Linked DNA regions of Luteolibacter sp. Y139. The protein of the gene in region 1 binds, or shares a complex with, the protein of each later gene. Links are inferred from orthologs where the notes say so. Each region holds a gene or a part of one and is shown in the gene's direction. Other genes may lie near its edges.

Region 1 (3,671 bases):
TCGAAAGCGCACTCCAGGACCTCTACAACGCCGCCCAGCAAGCCCAAGCCGCTGCCGGTGGTGGAGCCGGTCCGGCACCTGACGTGGACGTCGAGTCCCCCGAGTCCGGCCCATCCGAACCCCGCCAAGCCAAGGGCAAGGTCGTGGAAGCCGAAGTCGTCGATAAATAACCAATTCCCGCGTGATTGACGCCCGGTCTTCCGGGCGTCAATCACGCGTCTCCGCAACAAGCCCTTTTCGATTTTTTCTACCCCTTTCCGGGCCACCCACACGGTCCGGCATTCCAACCAACCGAAACCAAACCAAAGAACACATGGCTACCATCAAACCACTCGGTCAACGCGTGCTCGTGAAGCGCATCGACGCCGAAGCGATCTCCGCCGGCGGCATCGTGCTGCCTGACACCGCCAAGGAAAAGCCGCAGGAAGCGGAAGTCCTCAGCCTCGGCACCGGCGGCAAGGATGAAGATGGCAAGACCATCGAGTTCACCGTGAAGGTGGGCGACAAGGTCCTTATCTCCAAGTACGGCGGCACCGAAGTCAAAGTCGACGGCCAGGAAGTGCTGATCATTTCCGAGTCCGACATCCTTGGCATCGTCGCCTGATCCCGCTCCCAGAACTCAACTTTCTACTTTCAACCACACCATGGCCAAACAACTCCAATTCGACGAATCCGCCCGCCAGGCCCTTCTGCGCGGTGTCGAGAAGCTCGCCCGCGCCGTCAAGGCAACCCTCGGACCTGCCGGTCGCAATGTCATCCTCGACAAGAAGTTCGGCTCCCCGACTATCACCAAGGACGGTGTCTCCGTCGCCAAGGAGATCGAGCTTGAGTGCCCCTATGAAAACATGGGCGCCCAGCTGATCCGCGAAGTCTCCAGCCGCACCTCCGACATCGCCGGTGACGGCACCACCACCGCCACCGTGCTTGCCGAAGCCATCTACAAGGAAGGCCTCCGCAACGTCACCGCCGGTGCCAACCCGATCAGCCTGCAGCGCGGCATCATGAAGGCCACCGAGGCCATCGTCGCCCAGCTCAAGGTCATCTCCAAGGAAGTCAACGACACCAAGGAAATCGCCCAGGTCGCCACCGTCTCCGCCAACTGGGACACCACCATCGGCAACATCATCGCCGATGCCATGGACAAGGTCGGCAAGGACGGCACCATCACCGTGGAAGAAGCCAAGGGCATCGAGACCACCCTCGACGTGGTCGAAGGCATGCAGTTCGACAAGGGCTACCTCAGCCCCTACTTCGTGACCGATGCGGAGAGCATGGAAGTCGTGCTCGATAACGCTTACCTCCTCATCAACGAGAAGAAGATCTCGTCCCTCAAGGACATGCTTCCTCTCCTCGAGAAGGTCGCCAAGACCGGCCGCCCGCTCCTCATCATCGCCGAAGACGTCGAAGGTGAAGCCCTTGCCACCCTCGTGGTGAACAAGCTCCGCGGCATCCTCAACATCGCTGCCGTCAAGGCTCCTGGCTTCGGCGACCGCCGCAAGGCCATGCTCGAAGACCTCGCCATCCTCACCGGCGGCAAGGTCATCACCGAAGACCTCGGCATCAAGCTCGAGTCCGTCGAGCTCGCCGACCTCGGCACCGCCAAGCGCATCACCATCTCGAAGGAAGCCACCACCATCGTTGAAGGTGCCGGCACCAGCGAAAGCATCACCGGCCGCGTCAATCAGATCCGCCGCCAGATCGAAGACACCACCAGCGACTACGACCGCGAGAAGCTCCAGGAGCGCCTCGCCAAGCTCGCCGGCGGCGTCGCCGTCATCAACGTCGGTGCTGCCACCGAGACCGAGATGAAGGAAAAGAAGGCCCGCGTGGAAGACGCCCTGCACGCCACCCGCGCTGCGGTGGAAGAAGGCATCGTCGCAGGCGGTGGTACCGCCCTGATCCGCGCCCAGGCCGCCGTGGGTGACCTCGGCCTCGCCGGTGACGAGAAGACCGGTGCCGGCATCGTGGCTCGCGCCATCGAAGCCCCGCTCCGCCAGCTCGCCGCCAATGCCGGCCGCGAAGGCGCTCTCATCGTCGAGAACGTCAAGACCAACAAGGAAGGCCACGGCTACAACGTCGCCACCGACAAGTATGAGGACCTCATCGCCTCCGGCGTTGTCGACCCGACCAAGGTGACCCGTTCCGCCCTGCAGAACGCTGCCTCGATCGCCGGCCTGCTCCTCACCACTGAGGCGCTCATCACCGAGATCAAGGAAGAGAAGCCCGCCGGCGGCGGTGGCCACGGCCACGACCACGGCATGGGCGACTACTAAGATGGCCGCGGCCCCAAAGCCGCAAGCCATTCGCCAAATTCAAAAGCCGGACGGGAAACCGTCCGGCTTTTCTTTTACCGGGACCGCGGGATTCATCCCGCCCGATTCCTCCGAGGAACGCCATCACCGCTTGAGCCGCTCCTGCAATCCTACCCCAGCCAAAACCAAAACGACGAAGTCGCATCCGCTACAAAGCCACGAACGCACCCTTCCACAAAAGAAAAGCCAGACGGTTTCCCGTCCGGCTCTGAAATGAAATGATGGTTTGCAGCAGAAGGCCGCAGTGGGCGAATCAAGCCCCCGGCTTCTTCTCCGGATCCACGAATTCCTCCACCGCCCGGAAATCGAGCCGCTTGGTCGTCGGATTGATGAAGAAGAAAACATACGAGCGGTTCTTTGGCTCCAGCGGCCAGCGGGTCGTGCTCAGCGCGCGGTCGCCTTCCTTCTCACGGACGCCGAAGCCCACGTCGTAGTACTTGATCTCATCCTCGCCCTTCGCGCCCTTCGGCTTCAGCGATTTGCCATTGCCAGGCGGCAGGATGAAGGTCGCGGTGCCCACGTAGCCCACGATCGGCTTGTCGGCGTGATTGTAGAAGTAGACGTCGCCAGCTCCGAACGATGGATCACTGGCGGGCATCACGACCGCACTGTAGCCGGTCGCGGCGGGGAACAGCAGCACCACGAATTCCTTGCCCTCCGCAGGCAGGGTCACCGTGGCGAGCGAGACGGCCTTGCCCGTCGCCTGCTTCAGGCTGAAGGCCCGGGCAGGCGCCGCCTGCGGTTCGGAGACGAAGTTGACCGGCAGGTCGAAGGGCGAGGACTTCGCTTCCGCCGTGGCCATCACCACTTGGCCGAGATCGGCGGGCGCGCGTTCGGCCAGGAAGCGGACTTTGACATCGCCGCCTTTGGAGGACTCCTGGGCCGGAGCCACGGCAGCGAACAGCAGGGCGAATAGGGTTACGAGACGCATCATGGAAACGGGTTATCAAACTTCGTCCGGGTGAAGCCAGCGGAATGCCGTCATTTCGTAGCGGCGGCCGAAGCTCTTGTTGATTGCCTTCAGGCTGGCGATGGTAGCCTCGGGGGCATCGGCAGAACTCACGAAGTCCCTGCTGCGCTCCACGGTCGCTTCGCACCACGCCCGGGCCAGCACCTTGCCATCCTTGTCCACGCTCTCGCCATAGGCACGAATGATGAAGCTGTCGGAGCGGGCAGACAGGATCGGCGCGATCGGCGTCAGGATATCGGCTTGCTTGACGATTCCCGGCATCCCGTAGCCCGCAGTACCTTGCTCGGCTTCCGGGAAAGCAAAGCGTGACGTGACCGTCGTCGACATGCCGCGGTTGCCTTCTTTCCAACCGGAGTTGATGTCCACGTCGTTCGAGTCCAGCGCACTCT
Region 2 (3,307 bases), on another replicon or contig:
GCCAGCTCGCCTTCGCTGAAGCCGAGCCAGACGTCGGCGTAGAGTTCGCGGGCTTGTTCAAACGTATGTTGGAGTAAATCCAGCACCACCAAACGGCCGCCGGGCTTCACGATCCGGAATGCCTGTTGGAGCGCCTTCTCGGGGCTGCCGGCGTGGTGGAGGGCTTGGCTCAGGAAGGCGAGGTCCACTGAGGCGTCGTCGAGTGGCGGCTCTTCGATGTCCCCGAGGCGGTATTCCAGATTCGGCAGCTCGTGCTTCACCGCGAGCTCGCGGCCGAACTCAACCATCTTTGGCGAGAGGTCCACGGCGATCACTTGGTCGGCCTGCCGGGCGAGCATCTGGGCCAGCGTCCCTTCGCCAGCTCCGAGGTCGGCGACCACGCCTTGGTTGGTCACCTTGAGGAGGGCTTCTGCGAGACCCTTCCACGAGCGGCCCGGGACGTAGTCCTTGCCGAATCGTCCGGCGAGTTCGTCGAAATAGGCGCGGGTCTTGTCCCGGCGCTTCCGCTGGAGGTGGCGCAGGGCGGAGGTGTCTTTCTCGACCTCGGGGACCTCCTTGGCGGCTTCCTTGGCGAGCTTGAGGAGGTCGGGACCCATCTCGGAGCGGTAGAAATTGTGCTTCCCGCTGCGTTCGTCGGTCACCAGGCCACCAGCCTTGAGCTGGGAAAGCTGCGTCGAAATCCGGCTCTGGCCCATTCCCAGTAGCTCCTGCAGGTCGGCCACGCTCAGCGCCTCCGCATCCAAAAGGAGCAGGATCCGCAGCCGGGTCGGGTCGGTTAGAAGCTTCAGGGATTTCAGCATTGACGCCATGGCCAACCGGATACATCAACCCATCGCGATTTGACGATACGAAAATTAACCGCCCCAATGAGCACCTACATTTTCTCTTCCGAGTCCGTCGGCGAAGGCCATCCGGACAAAGTAGCTGACACCATCTCTGACGCGATCCTCGACGCGCTGCTTGCCCAAGACCCGAAAAGCCGGGTCGCCTGCGAAACCTTCGTGAAGTCGAACATCGTCGTCGTCGGCGGCGAAATCACCTCCAAGGCGAAAATCGACTACGAGCAAGTGATCCGGAATGCCGTCCGCGGCATCGGCTACACCAACAGCGACGACATTTTCCATGCCGACACGCTGTTCATTAACAACTACCTCACCGGCCAGTCGCCCGACATCGCTCAGGGCGTCGACGCCAAGAAGGCCAAGGGCAAGAAGACCGCCGAGCAAGGTGCCGGCGACCAGGGCATCATGTTCGGCTACGCCAGCGACGAAACGCCGGAGCTGATGCCCGCCCCGATCATGTATGCGCACCGCCTCGGCCGCGAGCTGACCCGCATCCGCAAGAGCGGCAAGGTCAAGTGGCTCCGCCCGGACGCGAAGTCGCAGGTCTCCGTCGAATACGTCGATGGCAAGCCGACCCGCATCGTGAACGTGGTCATTTCCACCCAGCACGCCGCCGGTGTGGAACACGCGGTGATCGAGAAGTTCTGCATCGAGCAGGTCATCAAGAAGGTGCTGCCGAAGAACATGCTCACCAAGCAGACCGAGTATCTCATCAACCCGACCGGCAACTTCGTGATCGGCGGCCCTCAGGGCGATTCCGGCCTCACCGGCCGCAAGATCATCGTGGACACCTACGGTGGCATGGGCCGCCACGGTGGTGGCGCCTTTTCCGGCAAGGACCCGTCGAAGGTGGACCGCTCCGCCGCCTACATGGGCCGCTGGGTTGCCAAGAACGTCGTCGCCGCCGGCCTTGCGAAGAAGGTTGAAATCCAGTTCGCCTACGCGATTGGTCACCCTCTCCCGGTCAGCGTTCACGTTGACACCTTCGGCACCGGCACCAAGCCCGACGCCGACATCCTCGCCGCGGTCCTGAAGGTCTTCTCCTTCAAGCCCGCCGACATCATCAAGCAGCTTAACCTGCTTCGCCCGATCTACGGCAAGTCCACCAACTACGGTCACTTCGGCAAGGATGACGCCGACCTGACTTGGGAGCGCACCGACAAGGTCGCCGCCCTCAAGAAAGCCATCAAGTAACTCACGAACACCATGTCCACTACCTTCACTGACTATAAGGTCGCCGACATTTCCCTCGCGGATTTCGGCCGGAAAGAAATCGAGATCGCCGAGCACGAAATGCCCGGCCTCATGGCGACCCGCGCCAAGTATGGCCCGGAGAAGCCGCTGCAGGGCGTCCGCATCATGGGCTCACTGCACATGACCATCCAGACCGCGGTGCTCATCGAGACCCTCGTCGCGCTCGGCGCCGAAGTCCGCTGGGTTTCCTGCAACATCTTCTCCACCCAAGACCACGCCGCCGCCGCGATCGCCGCTGCCGGTGTCCCGGTCTTCGCTTGGAAGGGTGAGACCCTCGAAGAGTATTGGTGGTGTACCTGGCAGGCGCTGGTCAATCCGGCTGGCCTTGGCCCGGAACTCATCGTCGATGACGGTGGCGACGCCACGCTGCTCATTCACAAGGGCTACGAGCTCGAGAACGGTTCCGACTGGGTCAATACCCCGTCCGGCAACCACGAGGAGCAGGTCATCAAGGACCTCCTCAAGGACGTTCACGCCAAGCAGCCCGGCATCTTCGCGAAGATCGTGAAGGATTGGAAGGGTGTCTCCGAAGAGACCACCACCGGTGTCCACCGCCTCTATCAGATGGCGAAGGCCGGCACCCTGCTGGTGCCCGCCATCAACGTGAACGACTCCGTTACCAAGTCGAAGTTCGACAACCTTTACGGCTGCCGCGAGTCGCTGGTCGATGGCATCAAGCGTGCCACCGACGTGATGATCTCCGGCAAGGTCGGCGTGGTCTGCGGCTACGGCGATGTCGGCAAGGGTTGCGCCCAGGCTCTCCGCGGCCAAGGTGCCCAGGTCGTCGTCACCGAAGTCGATCCGATCTGCGCCCTGCAGGCCGCGATGGAAGGCTTCCGCGTGCTGACCGTCGAGGACACCCTCGGCTGGGGCGACATCTACGTCACCACCACGGGTAACTTCGGCATCATCCGCCTGGAGCACATGGAGAAGATGAAGGATCAGGCCATCGTGTGTAACATCGGTCACTTCGACAACGAGATCGAGATCGACAAGCTCAACAACGCCCCCGGCGTGACGCGCACGAACATCAAGCCGCAGGTGGACAAGTACACCTTCCCTACCGGCGACAGCATTTACATGCTGGCCGAAGGCCGCCTGGTGAACCTCGGCTGCGCCACCGGCCACCCGAGCTTCGTGATGTCCAACAGCTTCACCAACCAGACGCTCGCCCAGATCGACCTCTGGAAGAACAAGGACACCTACAAGGC

What was found.
Region 2: the proteins of groL (region 1) and metK are in contact, whole or in part, in a cryo-EM structure (PDB 8P4O), measured with the Escherichia coli proteins. The link is inferred for Luteolibacter sp. Y139 from one-to-one orthologs.

The regions. Positions count from the first base shown.
Region 1 is NZ_JBBUKT010000004.1:298,892-302,562, reverse strand. What follows is about bases 1-2,958. They hold groL (chaperonin GroEL), read left to right. Parts: upstream 1-644; coding sequence 645-2,273; downstream 2,274-2,958. Other genes in these bases: WKV53_RS12405 (hypothetical protein), read right to left, coding at 2,566-2,958; WKV53_RS12415 (co-chaperone GroES), read left to right, coding at 314-604; dnaK (molecular chaperone DnaK), read left to right, coding at 1-170. In the rest of the region: more of WKV53_RS12405, read right to left, coding at 2,959-3,246; WKV53_RS12400 (helix-hairpin-helix domain-containing protein), read right to left, coding at 3,259-3,671.
Region 2 is NZ_JBBUKT010000008.1:17,502-20,808, forward strand. The notes cover bases 1-2,951. They hold metK (methionine adenosyltransferase), read left to right. Parts: upstream 1-866; coding sequence 867-2,036; downstream 2,037-2,951. Other genes in these bases: WKV53_RS18795 (ArsR/SmtB family transcription factor), read right to left, coding at 1-809; ahcY (adenosylhomocysteinase), read left to right, coding at 2,049-2,951. Outside these bases: more of ahcY, read left to right, coding at 2,952-3,307. UniProt on the Escherichia coli protein: Catalyzes the formation of S-adenosylmethionine (AdoMet) from methionine and ATP.